DNA from 2 places in the Variovorax sp. GW531-E2 genome. Region 1 is predicted to be linked to the other one. Evidence: predicted binding sites of a transcription regulator. Region 1 holds the regulator's gene; the other holds the start of a gene.
The links. Region 1 encodes HrcA, which represses chaperone genes, less so after heat shock. Its sites were predicted from a motif close to TTAGCACTCNNNNNNNNNGAGTGCTAA; they were not measured.
Positions count from the first base shown of each region.

Region 2: AC07XP_RS23400 (co-chaperone GroES) is a predicted target of HrcA. The motif match lies at 1,755-1,781, and genes of this name have one in related genera.

Region 1 is NZ_JBWKXQ010000054.1:22,546-29,628, forward strand. Features, by position in the region: gene mutY (A/G-specific adenine glycosylase) at 1-504, shown strand, start outside; gene rapZ (RNase adapter RapZ) at 518-1,390, opposite strand; gene recN (DNA repair protein RecN) at 1,393-3,075, opposite strand; gene AC07XP_RS24740 (NAD kinase) at 3,113-4,018, opposite strand; gene hrcA (heat-inducible transcriptional repressor HrcA) at 4,050-5,057, shown strand; tRNA gene AC07XP_RS24750 (tRNA-Ile) at 5,093-5,169, shown strand; gene AC07XP_RS24755 (efflux RND transporter periplasmic adaptor subunit) at 5,428-6,555, shown strand; gene AC07XP_RS24760 (efflux RND transporter permease subunit) at 6,575-7,083, shown strand, end outside.
Region 2 is NZ_JBWKXQ010000048.1:28,938-36,020, forward strand. Features, by position in the region: gene AC07XP_RS23390 (copper-transporting P-type ATPase) at 1-837, opposite strand, end outside; gene AC07XP_RS23395 (cupredoxin domain-containing protein) at 993-1,490, opposite strand; gene AC07XP_RS23400 (co-chaperone GroES) at 1,868-2,158, shown strand; gene groL (chaperonin GroEL) at 2,214-3,869, shown strand; gene xylB (xylulokinase) at 3,941-5,407, opposite strand; gene AC07XP_RS23415 (AraC family transcriptional regulator) at 5,460-6,401, opposite strand; gene AC07XP_RS23420 (carbohydrate kinase family protein) at 6,417-7,083, opposite strand, start outside.

The DNA of each region.
Region 1 (7,083 bases):
GAGGCGGTGGCGAGCTACACGCAGGGTCTGATGGACCTGGGCGCCACGGTCTGCCTGCCGCGCAAGCCCAGCTGCATGATCTGCCCGGTGAACGCGAGCTGCGTGGGCCTGCGCCAGGGCGCGCCCGAGCGCTACCCGGTGAAGACGCGCAAGCTCAAGCGCAGCGCCCAGTCGCTGTGGGTGCTGCTGGCGCGCGACGCGCAAGGGCGCGTGTGGCTGGAGAAGCGGCCCGCCAAGGGCATCTGGGCGGGGCTGCATTGCCTGCCGGTGTTCGACAGCCACGACGACCTGCTCGCGGCCCTGCCGTCGGGCGCGGCGCACGACACGCAGGAACTGCCGCCCTTCGTGCACGTGCTGACCCACAAGGACCTGCACCTGCACCCCGTGCTGCTGCAGGGCGTCCAGCCGCAATGCGAGGGCGCACGCTGGGTCGAGGCGCAGGAGTGGAGTCGGCTGGGGCTGCCCGCCCCGATGCGCAAGCTGCTGGAAACCGCCGAGGCCTGAACGGCCTCCGCCCTCAGGCGTCGAGTTCGCGGTGGCGCTTGAGCGCGCCCCAGCGGGCACCGAAGGCGCGTGCCAGCTGCTCGACCAGGAACACCGACCGGTGCTGCCCGCCCGTGCAGCCGATGGCCACCGTCACGTAGCTGCGGTGGTCGCGCGCCAGTGCGTCGAGCCAGTGCGTCAGGAACTGCTCGATGTCGTCGAACATGCGCGCCACGTCATCGTGCTCGCGCAGCCATTCGATCACCGGCTCGTCGCGGCCCGTCAGCGCGCGCAGCGCCGGCACGTAGTGCGGGTTGGGCAGCATGCGCACGTCGAACACGTAGTCCGCATCGAGCGGCACGCCGCGCTTGAAGGCGAACGACTCGAACACCAGCGTCAGCGCGTTCTGCGGCGCCGAGATCAGCCCCTTGATGTAGCTCTGCAGCTGCGCGGGGCGGATGAGGCTGGTGTCGATCACGTCGGCGCCGTCGCGCAGGTCGGCCAGCAGTTCGCGTTCGAGTTCGATGGCTTGCACCAGCACGCGATGCTGTTCGGGTACGTCGGTGCGGCTTTCCTGGCGCGAGAGCGGATGGCGCCGGCGTGTTTCCGAATAGCGGCGCAGCAGCGCGTCGGTCGTCGCGTCGAGGAACAGCGAGCGCAGCGAGACGCCGTCGGCGCGCAGTGCTTCGAGCTGCTGCGGCACGATCGGCAGCGACACGCCGCTGCGCACGTCCATCGCGATCGCCACGCGCGTGGCCTGCTGTTCGTGCTGCAGCGCGATGAAGGCCGTGAGCAACTCGGGCGGCAGGTTGTCGACGCAGTAGTAGCCGGCGTCTTCCAGCGCGTGCAGCGCCACCGACTTGCCGGAGCCCGACATGCCGGTGATGAGGACGAGGTCGAGGTTCATGTTCATGGGGCGGTCGCCGGCGTTTTGTGGCCGAGCATTTCGCGCGCGTGGGCCAGCGAGGTGGCCGACACCTTTTCGCCGCCCAGCATGCGGGCGATTTCGCGCGCGCGGTCGTCGGCTGCCAGGCGCGACACGCCGCTTTCGGTGCGCGGGCCGTCCGTGCCGGCCGCCGTCGTCTGGCGCTTGGCGACCACGAGGTGGTGGTCGGCGCAGGCCGCCACTTGGGGCAGGTGGGTCACGGCGAGCACCTGGCGGTCCCGGCCGAGCTGTTTCATGAGGCGGCCCACGGTCTCGGCGACGGCGCCGCCCACGCCTGCATCGACCTCGTCGAAGATCAGCGTCTGCGCGGCGCCCAGTTCGCTGGTCGTCACGGCAATGGCCAGCGCGATGCGCGAGAGCTCGCCGCCCGAGGCCACCTTGCCGATGGCGCGCGGCGTGCTGCCGGCATGGCCGGCCACCAGGAACGAGATTTCTTCGAGGCCGGCGCGGCCGGGCTGTGCCAGCGGCTGCAGTTCGACGTCGAAGCGCCCGCCCTGCATGCCCAGGCCCTGCATCGCCTGCGTGACGGCCTGGGCCAGGCGCGGCGCCGCCTGCTTGCGGATCTTGCCGAGGGCCTTGGCTTCCTTCATGTAGGCCTGCTGGGTGTTCTGTTCGGCGCGTTCCAGGCCTTCGAGGTCGCTTTGCGCGTCGAGCGCCTGCAGCTCCGCCTGCCAGCCGGCCAGCAGCGCGGGCAGCTCGGCCGGCGTGCGCTTGTAGCGGCGCGCAAGCGACATCCACAGGCCCATGCGCTCGTCGAGTTCGGCGAGGGTCTTGGGATCGGTGTCGGTGTCGCGCAGGTAGCCGTGCAGCGAGTGGGCCGCGTCCGAGGCCTGCGCCACGCAGGAGGCCAGCACCTCGCCCAGCGTGCGGAATTCGGGCTCGATGTGCTCGCAGTTCTGCAGCAGCGTCGCGGCACGCGTGAGGGCGGCGAGGGCGCCGTTGTCGTCGTCTTCGAGTGCCTGGCTTGCGCCCTGGGCGGCGTCGATGAGGGCCTGCGCGTTCGAGATGCGCGAATGGTGGGCCGAGAGCTCGTCCCACTCGTCGGCGCCCGGCGCGAGCTTGGCGACTTCGGAAATCTGCCACTGCAGCCGCTCGCGCTCGCGCTGCAGCGAGTCTTGCGCCGAGCGTGCGTGGTCGAGCGCCGAGAGCGCCTGGCGCCAGCTCTGCCAGGCGGCGTCGAGCGCGTCGGTGCGCGCGCCGGCGTAGGCGTCGAGCAGGCCGCGCACGGCCTCGGGGCGGGTCAGGCTCTGCCAGGCGTGCTGGCCGTGGATGTCGAGCAGGCGGTCGCCGAGTTCGCGCAGTTGCGTGGCGGTGGCGGGGCTGCCGTTGATCCAGCCGCGGCTGCGTCCCTGCAGGTCGACCGTGCGGCGCAGCAGCAGGCCGTCGCCAGCCTCGAAGCCGCCTTCGTCGAGCCAGCCGGCCAGCGCCGGGTCGGCGTCGAACTCGGCGCTCACGTCGAGCCGCTCGGCGCCTTCGCGCACGGCGCCGGCGTCGGCGCGGTTGCCCAGCGCCAGCTGCAGTGCGTCGATCAGGATGGACTTGCCGGCGCCGGTTTCCCCGGTCAGCACCGTGAAGCCGGCCGACAGATCGAGTTCAAGGGACCGCACGATCACGAAGTCGCGCAGTGCGATGCGTCGCAAAGCCATCTCAGTTCGTCCTCAAGCTGGAGGCGTGGTCCTTCATTCAGGAGCCCCCTTCGTTCCAATGGAGTTTCTTGCGCAGCGTGTCGAAATAGCTCCAGCCGCGCGGGTGCAGGAAGCGCACCCGGAAGTCGGAGCGGCGCACCACCACGCGGTCGCCGATGGCGAGCGAGGCGAGCGACTGCATGTCGAAATTGGCGCTGGCGTCGCGCCCGCTCACCAACTCGATCACGATCTCGTCGGCGTCGGGCAGCAATACGGGGCGGTTCGACAGCGTGTGCGGCGCGATCGGCACCATCACCCAGCCCGGCACCGCCGGATGCAGCAGCGGCCCGCCGGCCGACAGCGCGTAGGCCGTCGAGCCCGTGGGCGACGCGATGATCAGCCCGTCGGCGCGCTGGTTGGCCACGAAATGACGGCCCACCGACACGCGCATCTCGACCATGCCCGAGGTGGCGCCGCGGTTGACCACCACGTCGTTCATCGCGAGCGCGTCGAACACCAGGGCCTCATCGCGGATCACCTGCGCGTGCATCAGGCTGCGGTGGTCTTCTTCGTATTCGCCGGCCAGCATCGGGATCAGCGTGGCCTGGTAGTTGTCCAGCGGGATGTCGGTGATGAAGCCGAGCCGCCCGCGGTTGATGCCGATGAGCGGGATGCCGTAGCACGCGAGCTGCCGGCCGATGCCGAGCATGGTGCCGTCACCGCCGACCACGAGGCCGAGGTCGCAGCGCTGGCCGATTTCTTCGACCGACAGCGCCTGGTAGCGCGGGTGGGGCGGTGCGTCGGTGTCCTCGCAGGACGAACGCTCCACGAACACCGTGCAACCCTGCGATTCGAGGAAGGCGCCGATGCCCTCCATCACGCCGTCGCGCGCATCGGCTTGCGCCCGGGCGCCGGAAGCCTGGTATTTGCCGATCAGGGCGACGTGACGAAAGCGTGAGGTCATAGCTCACAAATTACAACACTAAAATCTTGCAATGCTGGACGACCGTGCCAAGTTGCTGTTGAAGACGCTGGTCGAGCGTTACATCGCCGATGGGCAACCCGTCGGATCACGCACGCTCTCGCGTTCGGCGGGGCTGGATCTCTCGCCCGCGACCATCCGCAACGTCATGTCCGACCTCGAGGCGCTGGGGCTCATCGCCAGCCCGCACACCTCGGCCGGACGCGTGCCGACCACGCGCGGCTACCGGCTCTTCGTCGACACCATGCTGACCGCGCAGCGCGAGCAGATGAGCACGCCGAGCCTGGCGGCCGACCAGCCGCAGAAGGTGATCGCCAACGCCGCGCACCTGCTGTCGAACCTGTCGCAGTTCGTGGGCGTCGTGATGGCGCCGCGGCGCGTCTCGGTGTTCAAGCAGATCGAATTCTTGCGGTTGTCCGAGCGGCGGCTGCTGGTGATCATCGTCTCGCCCGACGGCGACGTGCAGAACCGCGTGATCTTCCCGGAATCCGACTACTCGCAGTCGCAGCTGGTGGAAGCCTCGAACTACATCAACGCGCACTTCGCGGGCCTGACGATCGAGCAGGTGCGCGACCGCCTGCAGTCCGAGGTCGAGAAGCTGCGCGGTGAAATCGCCGCGCTGATGCAGGCCGCGGTGCAGGTCAGCTCCGAAGTGCTCACCGATGCGCAGGCCGACGACGTCGTGATTTCCGGCGAGCGCAACCTGCTGTCGGTGACCGATTTTTCCAGTGACATGGGGCAGCTGCGGCGTGCCTTCGATCTTTTTGAAGAGAAGGCGCAGCTGATGCGGCTGCTCGACGTGTCGAGCAAGGCCGAGGGCGTGCGCATCTTCATCGGCGGCGAAAGCCAGGTCGTGCCGTTCGAGGAGCTGTCCATCGTCAGCGCCAACTACGAGGTCGACGGCCAGGTGGTCGGTACGCTGGGCGTGATCGGCCCGACCCGCATGCCGTACGACCGCATGATCCAGATCGTCGATATCACGTCGCGGCTGGTGAGCAACGCGCTGAGCCACCGCAAGTAAGCGGCTGCGCGCGGCGCATAGAATCGGGCCCGCGTGGGCCGTTAGCTCAGTTGGTTAGAGCAGCGGACTCATAATCCGTTGGTCGAGTGTTCAAGCCACTCACGGCCTACCACCACACATTCCCCCTCTGTAGACACTCCGATGAAGGCCGCATTGCGCGGCCTTTTTCTTTGGTGCCAGAGGCGCGAGCGAGGCCTGCGGCCGCCGCCGATTTCACCTACGGCAAACACAGGATTCCTTCAGGTTGCAATGCAACATCGAAGGCAGAATGCACCATTTGAGTGCAAATGTAACGAGCCGGGTGATCCCTGCGCACGCCGCACTGCGATTCCCGATGGCCATGACCCCGCTTTTCAAGCTCCTGCTTCCGATGTCCCTGCTCGCGCTCGCTGCATGCGGCGCCAAGCAGGCTTCCACCACCGATGACGCGCCGCCCGAAGTCGGCGTGGTGGCGCTGCACGCCAGTGACGTGGCTGTGCACACCGAGCTCGCGGGCCGCACGGCCGCCTACCGCGTCTCCGAGGTGCGGCCCCAGGTCAACGGCATCGTGCGCAAGCGGCTGTTCGAAGAGGGCGGCATGGTCCGCGCGGGCCAAGTGCTGTACGAGATCGAGCCCGGCCCGTTCGAGGCCGCGCACGAGCAGGCGCAAGCCGCATTGGCCACGTCGCAGGCCACCATCGCCAGCCTGCGCGGCAAGGCCGATCGCTTCGGCGAACTGGTCAAGGCCAATGCCGTGAGCAGGCAGGAGCACGAAGAGGCGCAGGCCGCGCTGGTGCAGGCGCAAGCCGGCGTGAAGGCCGCGCAGGCGGCTGTGAAGGCGGCGCGCATCAACCTCGACTTCACGCGCATCACCGCGCCCATCGCGGGACGCATCGGCCGCTCCGCCGTGACCGAGGGCGCGCTCGTGGCGCCGGGCCAGGCGATGGCGCTGGCCACGATCCAGCGGCTCGATCCGATCTACGTCGACGTGGTGCAGTCGAGCCTGGAACTGACGAAGCTCAAGCGCCGTTTCATCTCGGGCGACATGGCGCCGGCCAGCACCCAGGTCCGCCTGCGCATGGAGGACGGCCTGCCTTACCCGCATGCCGGCACGCTGAAGTTCTCCGAAGTGGCTGTCGACGAGGCCACCGGCTCGGTCACGTTGCGCGCGGAGTTCCCGAACCCGCAAGGTCTGCTGCTGCCGGGCATGTACGTGCGCGCGCAGGTCGAGTCCGGCGTGGAGCGCCAGGCCATCCTGGCGCCGCAGCGCGGCGTGGCCCGCAACGAGAAGGGCGAGCCGACCGCGCTGGTGGTGGCGGCCGACAACAAGGTCGAGCTGCGCGCGCTCGAAGTGCGCAGCACCGAGGGCGAGCACTGGGTCGTGACCCGGGGCCTGCGCGAGGGCGATCGCCTGGTGGTCGATGGCCTGCAGCGCGCACGCCCGGGTGAAAAAGTGAAGCCGGTGCCGGTTTCCACGGCGGGCGCATCGTCCGCTGCGGCGCCTTCCCCGGCCGATTGATCAGAAGCGACAACCTCCCGTGATCGCTCATTTCTTCATCCAGCGGCCCGTCTTCGCCTGGGTCATTGCCATCCTCATCATGCTGGCCGGCGGCGTGGCCATTCGCACGCTGCCGGTGTCGCAGTACCCGGACATCGCGCCGCCGACCGTGGTCGTGTCGGCCAACTACCCCGGCGCCTCGGCGCAGGCGGTGGAAAACAGCGTCACGCAGGTGCTCGAGCAGCAGCTCAAGGGCATCGACGGCCTGATGTATTTCAAGTCGACCAGCAGCGCCGCCGGCTGGGCCGAGATCAACGTCACCTTCCGCCAGGGCATCGACCCCGACACCGCGCAAGTGCAGGTGCAGAACAAGGTCAGCCAGGCCGCCAGCCGGCTGCCGCAGGCGGTGCAGCAGCAGGGCGTGACGGTCGCCAAGTCGCAGAACAACTTCCTGCTGATCGTGGCGCTCTACGACGAGACCGGCCAGCGCACCGACACCGACATCGCCGACTGGATGGCCAGCAACCTGCGCGACCCGATCAGCCGCGT
Region 2 (7,083 bases), on a different contig from region 1:
CTCGCCGGTGAGCATCGACTCGTCGACCGCGCTGCCGCCTTCGATCACCACGCCGTCCACCGGCACCTTCTCTCCGGGGCGCACGCGCAGCTTGTCGCCCACGTGCACGTGGCCGATGGGCACGTCTTCCTCGGTGCCGTCGGCGCCGATCCGGCGTGCCGTCTTGGGCGCGAGCCCCAGCAGCGACTTGATGGCCGCGGAGGTTTGCGAGCGCGCCTTGAGCTCGAGGATCTGGCCCAGCAAGGTGAGCGAGATGATCACCGCCGCCGCTTCGAAGTAGACCGACACGCGTCCCATCGACACGAACGACGCGGGGAACACGCCGGGTGCCACCGTGGCCACGACGCTGTAGACAAAGGCAGCGGCCGTGCCCAGGCCGATCAGGGTCCACATGTTCGGACTGCGGTTCGCCACCGACTGCACCGCGCGCACAAAGAATGGCCAGCCGGCCCACAGCACGATCGGCACGCTGAGCACGAGCTCGATCCAGCTTTGCGTGCCCATCTCGAACCACTGCAGGCGGTGGCCGGCCATGGCGAGCACGGTGACGACAACGCTGAGCGGCAGGGTCCAGAAGAAGCGCCGCTTGAAGTCTTTCAGCTCGGGGTCTTCGCCCTCGTCGAGGGTCGGCATCTCGGGCTCCAGCGTCATGCCGCACTTGGGGCAGTTGCCCGGGTGGTCCTGCCGGATCTCCGGGTGCATGGGGCAGGTGTAGACCGTGCCCTCCGCAGCGGGCTGCGCAGGGCCCGCGGGCGCATGCCCGTGCGATGCGTGGTGATCGTGGTGGCCGTGATGACCGTGGGGGTGTCCTGCGCGCCTGGTGGACGTGTCGTTCATTCGCGTTCTCCGACAGGAAAGGGGGAAGCCCTTGAGGGGGAAGCGATCAGTGTCCAGGTTGACACGATGTGAAGGTCAAGCCCTGTCGCGCGATACCCTGGAAGAAAAAGCGCCGGCATGGCGACCGGCGCGTGAAAGACGCGTGCGCAGGACGCTCACTTGCCGGCCTTGCCCACCAGCACCGCGCCCTTCATTCCGGCGTCGTAGTGGCCCGGTTGCAGGCAGCCGAAGTCGACCTTGCCGGCCTGGGTGAACTGCCAGACGATCTCGCCGGTCTTGCCCGCGGCCAGCGTGACCATGTTCGGATCGGCGTGCTCCATCTCGGGGTTCTTCTTCATGGCCTCGTAGTGCGCCAGCAGCGCCTTCTCGGTCCCGAGCACGAGCTCGTGCTTCAGGACACCGGAGTTCTTGACGACGAAGCGCACCGTCTCCCCCTGCTTGACCTTGATGTCCGCCGGCGTGAAGCGCATCGAGTCCGTCATGTCGACCTGGACCGTGCGCGTCACCTTGGCGGCCACGCCAGGCTTGCCGACGGCGGCCTCGGCATCATGGCCGTGGCCGTGGCCACCTGCATGGGTGCCCGAGGCAAAGGCGCCGGCAGCGGCCAGTGCGGCCCCTGCGGCGAAAACGGTGTTGCGGAAGGTGTGTGTCATGGTGTCCTTGGAGGTTGCCGGGATGCCGCGACTCTAGGAAGCCAAGCCCGTCCACCACCGATCACCCGGATTACAAAAAAGCAATCTGCGCGCGCGACCTCCGTGCATCGGCGACATGGGCATGGCCTTATTTTGCCCGGGCAAAATATCTCAAAGCTTCCAGGCCGAAGGCACCTGGCCACCCGGTGTTTCCCCGGAAAAGCACGGCGGTGCCAAACGGCGGCAAGGGCGCCGCCCTTGAAAGGTCATCGAATGCCCTTATGATTAGCACTCGCTGCTGACGAGTGCTAACAGCCCTCCCATCCAGTCGACAGGTCGCCGGTTTCTCCGGCGCCCGACCACAAACAAACCCGTTTCTTACCCTTCCAGGAGATGCAATGAAACTTCGTCCTTTGGCCGATCGCGTGATCGTCAAGCGTGTTGACAGCGAAACCAAGACCGCCTCCGGCATCGTCATCCCCGACGCAGCCGCCGAAAAGCCCGATCAGGGTGAAGTCCTGGCCGTGGGCCCGGGCAAGCGCAACGACAAGGGCGAACTGGCCGCACTGACCGTCAAGGTCGGCGACCGCGTCCTGTTCGGCAAGTACAGCGGCCAGACCGTCAAGGTCGATGGCGACGAACTGCTCGTGATGAAGGAAGACGACCTGTTCGCAGTCGTCGAGAAGTAATTCTTCTCCTCCCTTTCGATCCCATCCAATCCAATCCATTCGGAGTTAATTCATCATGGCAGCAAAAGACGTAGTCTTCGGCGGCGAAGCCCGCGCACGCATGGTCGAGGGTGTCAACATCCTGGCCAACGCAGTCAAAGTGACCCTGGGCCCCAAGGGCCGCAACGTGGTGCTCGAGCGTTCGTTCGGCGCCCCCACCGTGACCAAGGACGGTGTGTCCGTGGCCAAGGAAATCGAACTCAAGGACAAGCTGCAGAACATGGGCGCCCAGCTCGTGAAGGAAGTGGCCTCCAAGACCAGCGACAACGCTGGTGACGGCACCACGACCGCCACGGTCCTGGCCCAAGCCATCGTTCGCGAAGGTTTCAAGCTGGTGGCTGCCGGCATGAACCCGATGGACCTGAAGCGCGGCATCGACAAGGCTGTCACGGCCCTGGTCGCCGAGCTGAAGAAGGCTTCGAAGCCCACCACCACGTCGAAGGAAATCGCGCAAGTCGGCTCCATCTCGGCCAACAGCGACGAAACCATCGGCAAGCTCATCGCTGACGCGATGGACAAGGTCGGCAAGGAAGGCGTGATCACCGTGGAAGACGGCAAGTCGCTGGACAGCGAACTCGACGTCGTCGAAGGCATGCAGTTCGACCGCGGCTACCTGTCGCCCTACTTCATCAACAACCCCGAGAAGCAATCGGCGCTGCTCGACAACCCCTTCGTGCTGCTGTTCGACAAGAAGATCAGCAACATCCGTGACCTGCTGCCCGTGCTGGAGCAAGTCGCCAAGGCTGGCCGTCCGCTGCTGATCATTGCCGAAGAAGTCGAAGGCGAAGCCCTGGCTACCTTGGTCGTGAACACGATCCGCGGCATCCTGAAGGTCGTGGCTGTGAAGGCTCCTGGCTTCGGCGACCGCCGCAAGGCCATGCTGGAAGACATCGCCATCCTGACGGGCGGCAAGGTCATCGCTGAAGAAGTGGGCCTGACGCTCGAAAAGGTGACGCTGGCCGACCTGGGTCAAGCCAAGCGCATCGAAGTGGGCAAGGAAAACACGATCATCATCGACGGCGCTGGCGCTGCTGGTGACATCGAAGCCCGCGTGAAGCAAGTTCGCGTTCAGATCGAAGAAGCGACCAGCGACTACGACCGTGAAAAGCTGCAAGAGCGCGTGGCCAAGCTGGCCGGCGGCGTGGCAGTGATCAAGGTTGGCGCTGCCACCGAAGTCGAAATGAAGGAAAAGAAGGCTCGCGTCGAAGACGCCCTGCACGCCACCCGCGCTGCAGTGGAAGAAGGCGTTGTGGCTGGCGGCGGCGTGGCACTGCTGCGTGCCAAGCAAGCCGTGGGCGAGTCGGTCAAGGGCGACAACGCTGACCAGGAAGCTGGCATCAAGCTGGTGCTGAAGGCCATCGAAGCGCCCCTGCGCGAAATCGTGAACAACGCCGGCGGCGAAGCCTCGGTGGTGGTGAACGCTGTGCTGGCTGGCAAGGGCAACTACGGCTTCAACGCTGCGAACGACACGTACGGCGACATGCTCGAGCTGGGCATCCTGGACCCGACGAAGGTCACCCGCACCGCACTGCAGAACGCCGCTTCGGTGTCCTCGCTGCTGCTGACGACCGAAGCCATGGTTGCTGACGCACCCAAGGACGAGTCCGGCGCTGGCGGCGGTGGCATGCCCGACATGGGTGGCATGGGCGGCATGGGCGGCATGGGCATGTAATGCTCGGCTGAGCTCTGCTCACCAAAGTAAAAAGGGCCGCGAAAGCGGCCCTTTTTCTTTGTGCGGAAGGTTCAGCGGAACTGGTCGCGCAGCGCCATATAGAGCACTTGGAAGCGCGCATGCCGCGTCTTGTGTGCGCCAGCGCCTTCGGATGAAGGCGTCAGCGTCAGCTTCACCGGCGGCAGCGTGCACACCTCGGCCACAGCACCTCCATCGGCCAGCCACGCCAGCCGCGCCGCACCGAGCGCACCGCCCGTTTCGCTGCCCGCGTACAGCGTGAGCGACACCTGGAAGATGTCGGCCAGCAACTGCCCCCACCACACACTGCGCGCACCGCCGCCCACGAGTGCGACTTCGCGCAGCGGCATGTCGGCCGGCAGGCGCAGCGTGTCGAAGCCATCGCGCAGCCCGAAGCTCACGCCCTCGACCACGGCATAGGCGATCTCCGCGGGGCCGTGCGCATGCGTCAGGCCGAACAGCACCCCTTGCGCATTCGGGTTGTTGTGCGGCGAGCGCTCGCCCGACAGGTACGGCAGGAACAGCGGGCATCGCGCCCGGTCCGCCAGTGCGACCGAGGCCGCGGCTTCGAGCAGCGCCGCCTCGTCCGCGAACTTGAAGGTCTTCGCAGCCCAGCTCACCGCGCTGGCGGCCGAGAGCATCACCGACATCTGGTGCCAGCGCCTGGGCAGCGCATGGCAGAAGGCGTGCATCGCCTGCGCGGGGTTCGGCAGGAAGCGGTCGGTCGAGACGAACACCACGCCCGAGGTGCCGAGCGAGACGAAGCCCTGCCCCGGCTCGACGAGCCCCATGCCGACCGCGCTGGCGGCGTTGTCGCCCGCGCCGCCGGCGATCTTCACGCCGTCGCGCAATCCCCAGCGCGCCGCCAGTTCAGGCTTGAGCAGCGCGGAGACTTCACTGCCTTCGACCAGCCGCGGCATGTGAGCGCGCGTGAGCCCCGTGGCAGCGAGCAGTTCGTCGGACCAGTCGCGCGCACCCACGTCGAGCCACAGCGTGCCGGCCGCGTCGGACATCTCGCTGACCGCCTCGCCGCTGAGCATGAAGCGCAGCCAGTCCTTGGGCAGCAGCACGCGCGCCACGCGGGCGAAGACCTCGGGCTCATGCTCGCGCACCCACAGCAGCTTGGGTGCGGTGAAGCCGGGCATCGCGAGGTTGCCCGCGATCTCGCCCAGGCGCGGCACGGCGCGCGTGAGCGCCTCGCACTGCGCACCGCTGCGGCCGTCGTTCCAGAGGATGGCCGGGCGCAGCACCTCGCCTTCCGCGTCGAGCAGCGTGGCGCCGTGCATCTGGCCCGACAGGCCGATGGCGCGTACCTGCGCCAGCGCCTTCGCATGCGTGGTGCGCAGCTCGGCCATGACGGCCTCGAGCGCCTGCCACCACTGGGCGGGCGCCTGCTCGGACCACAGCGGGTGCGGCCGGTCAACCGTGAGCGGCGCGCGTGCCACGCCGACGATGCGGTGATCGTCCGCGAGCAGCAACGCCTTGAGCTCGGACGTGCCGAGGTCGAGTCCCAGATACAAGATGGTCTCCCTGATGGCGCCTTCGGAGCGGGCGCGTTCGCCTTGAAAGAAATCAGCCGAAGCGCGTGTCGGCCTGGCGCCTGAACTCGCTCGGCGTCATGCCCTTGATTTCGAGAAAGCGCCGGTTGAAGTTCGCCACGTTGTTGAAGCCCACCTGGTAGCAGATGTCGGTCACGTAGTGGTCGGTCTGCATCAGCAGGTGGCAGGCGCTGTTGATGCGCACGCGGTTCACGAAGTCGGTGAAGCTGTTCCCCGTCGAGCGGCGGAAGAAGCGGCTGAAGCGGCTCTCGCTCATGCCCAGCTCGGCGGCCACGTCCGACATCGAGATCGAGTCGGTCATGTTGTTGGTGATGCGGTTCACGATGTCGTTGATCTGGTCGACCTGCGCATCGCCGTCGCTGCCCTGCACGCCCTGCATCTGCACGCTCGACAGCAGCCGGTAGTCGGTGCACTGGGCCAGGTCGGCCATGAACTCGCAGAACAGGCCCAGGCGGCGCACGCCGCGCGCGGCCTTGATGGCGTCCCAGTGCGCCAGCGCCTGTTCCGACATGCCGAAGAACTCGATGCCGTGGCGCGCGCGATCGAGCAGCGGCATCACGTCGCGCAGCTCGGGAATCTCGGCCGCCGCGCGCTCGATGGGCTCGTGACGGAACTGGATCACGCGGTCGCGCCCGGCGGCGCCTTCTTCGGGTACGTCGAGCGAGATCCAGTTGTGCGGCAGGCGCGGCCCGCACAGCACGAGGTGGCCGGGCTGGAACGGCCCGATCCAGTCGCCGATGAAGGCCTTGCCCGAGGTCTCGGTGATCAGGTGCAGCTCGTAGTCTTCATGGAAGTGCCATCGCACCAGCGGGCTCGGAAAGCCGTGCGCGAGGCAGCGCACCAGGCCGGTTTCTTCCGGGGCCTCGTAGCCCAGCGACGGGGAGCGTGCGAAGTCGCGCTCCAGCTCGGGTTGGCGTTGACGCGGGATCGCGCGTTTGCGGGTGGTCGTGGTCATGGCGGCACGGATCGATCAGGGCCGGGAAGCGACGGCCTCGTTGTCTTCCTGCGAAAGCGCCGTGCGAACGGCTTCCAGCGTCGGTGGATCGGCGCCCTCGCGGGTGCAGTTCAGGGCCGCGGCGGTGGCGGCAAAGCGCATCACGGCGCGCCAGGCGTCGTCGCCGAGCTCGGCCAGTTGCGCCGGGTGCTCGACGCCATGCGCCAGCAGCGCCACCGACAGCCCGGCGGTGAAGGTGTCGCCCGCGCCGATGGTGTCGACCACCTCGACGCGCGGCGCGGCCACGGTGAGCGGCGCGCTGCCGGTGCGCCACAGCGTGGCGCCTGCACCGCCGCGCGTGACGACCACGGCGCGCGCACCGGCCGTGAGGCATTCGGCCGCGAGCACATCGACCGGCCGCCCGGGAGCGAGCAGCGCGGCGTCTTCGTCGCTGAGCTTGACCAGGTCGGCCATGGCGAACCACTCGGTGACGCGGGCGCGGTAGGCGGCCATGTCCGGGATCAGGCTGGGCCGCACGTTGGGATCGAACACGATCACGCAGCGCCCCGTGTGGGCGGCCACGAGGTCGGCGATGCGCGACGACGCCGGCTCCTGCAGCAGCGAGATCGAGCCGAAGTGCAGGAAGCGGCATTCCGCCGGCAACTGGGGCAGCGGCTCGGGCGCCCAGGTGGCGTCGGCGCTG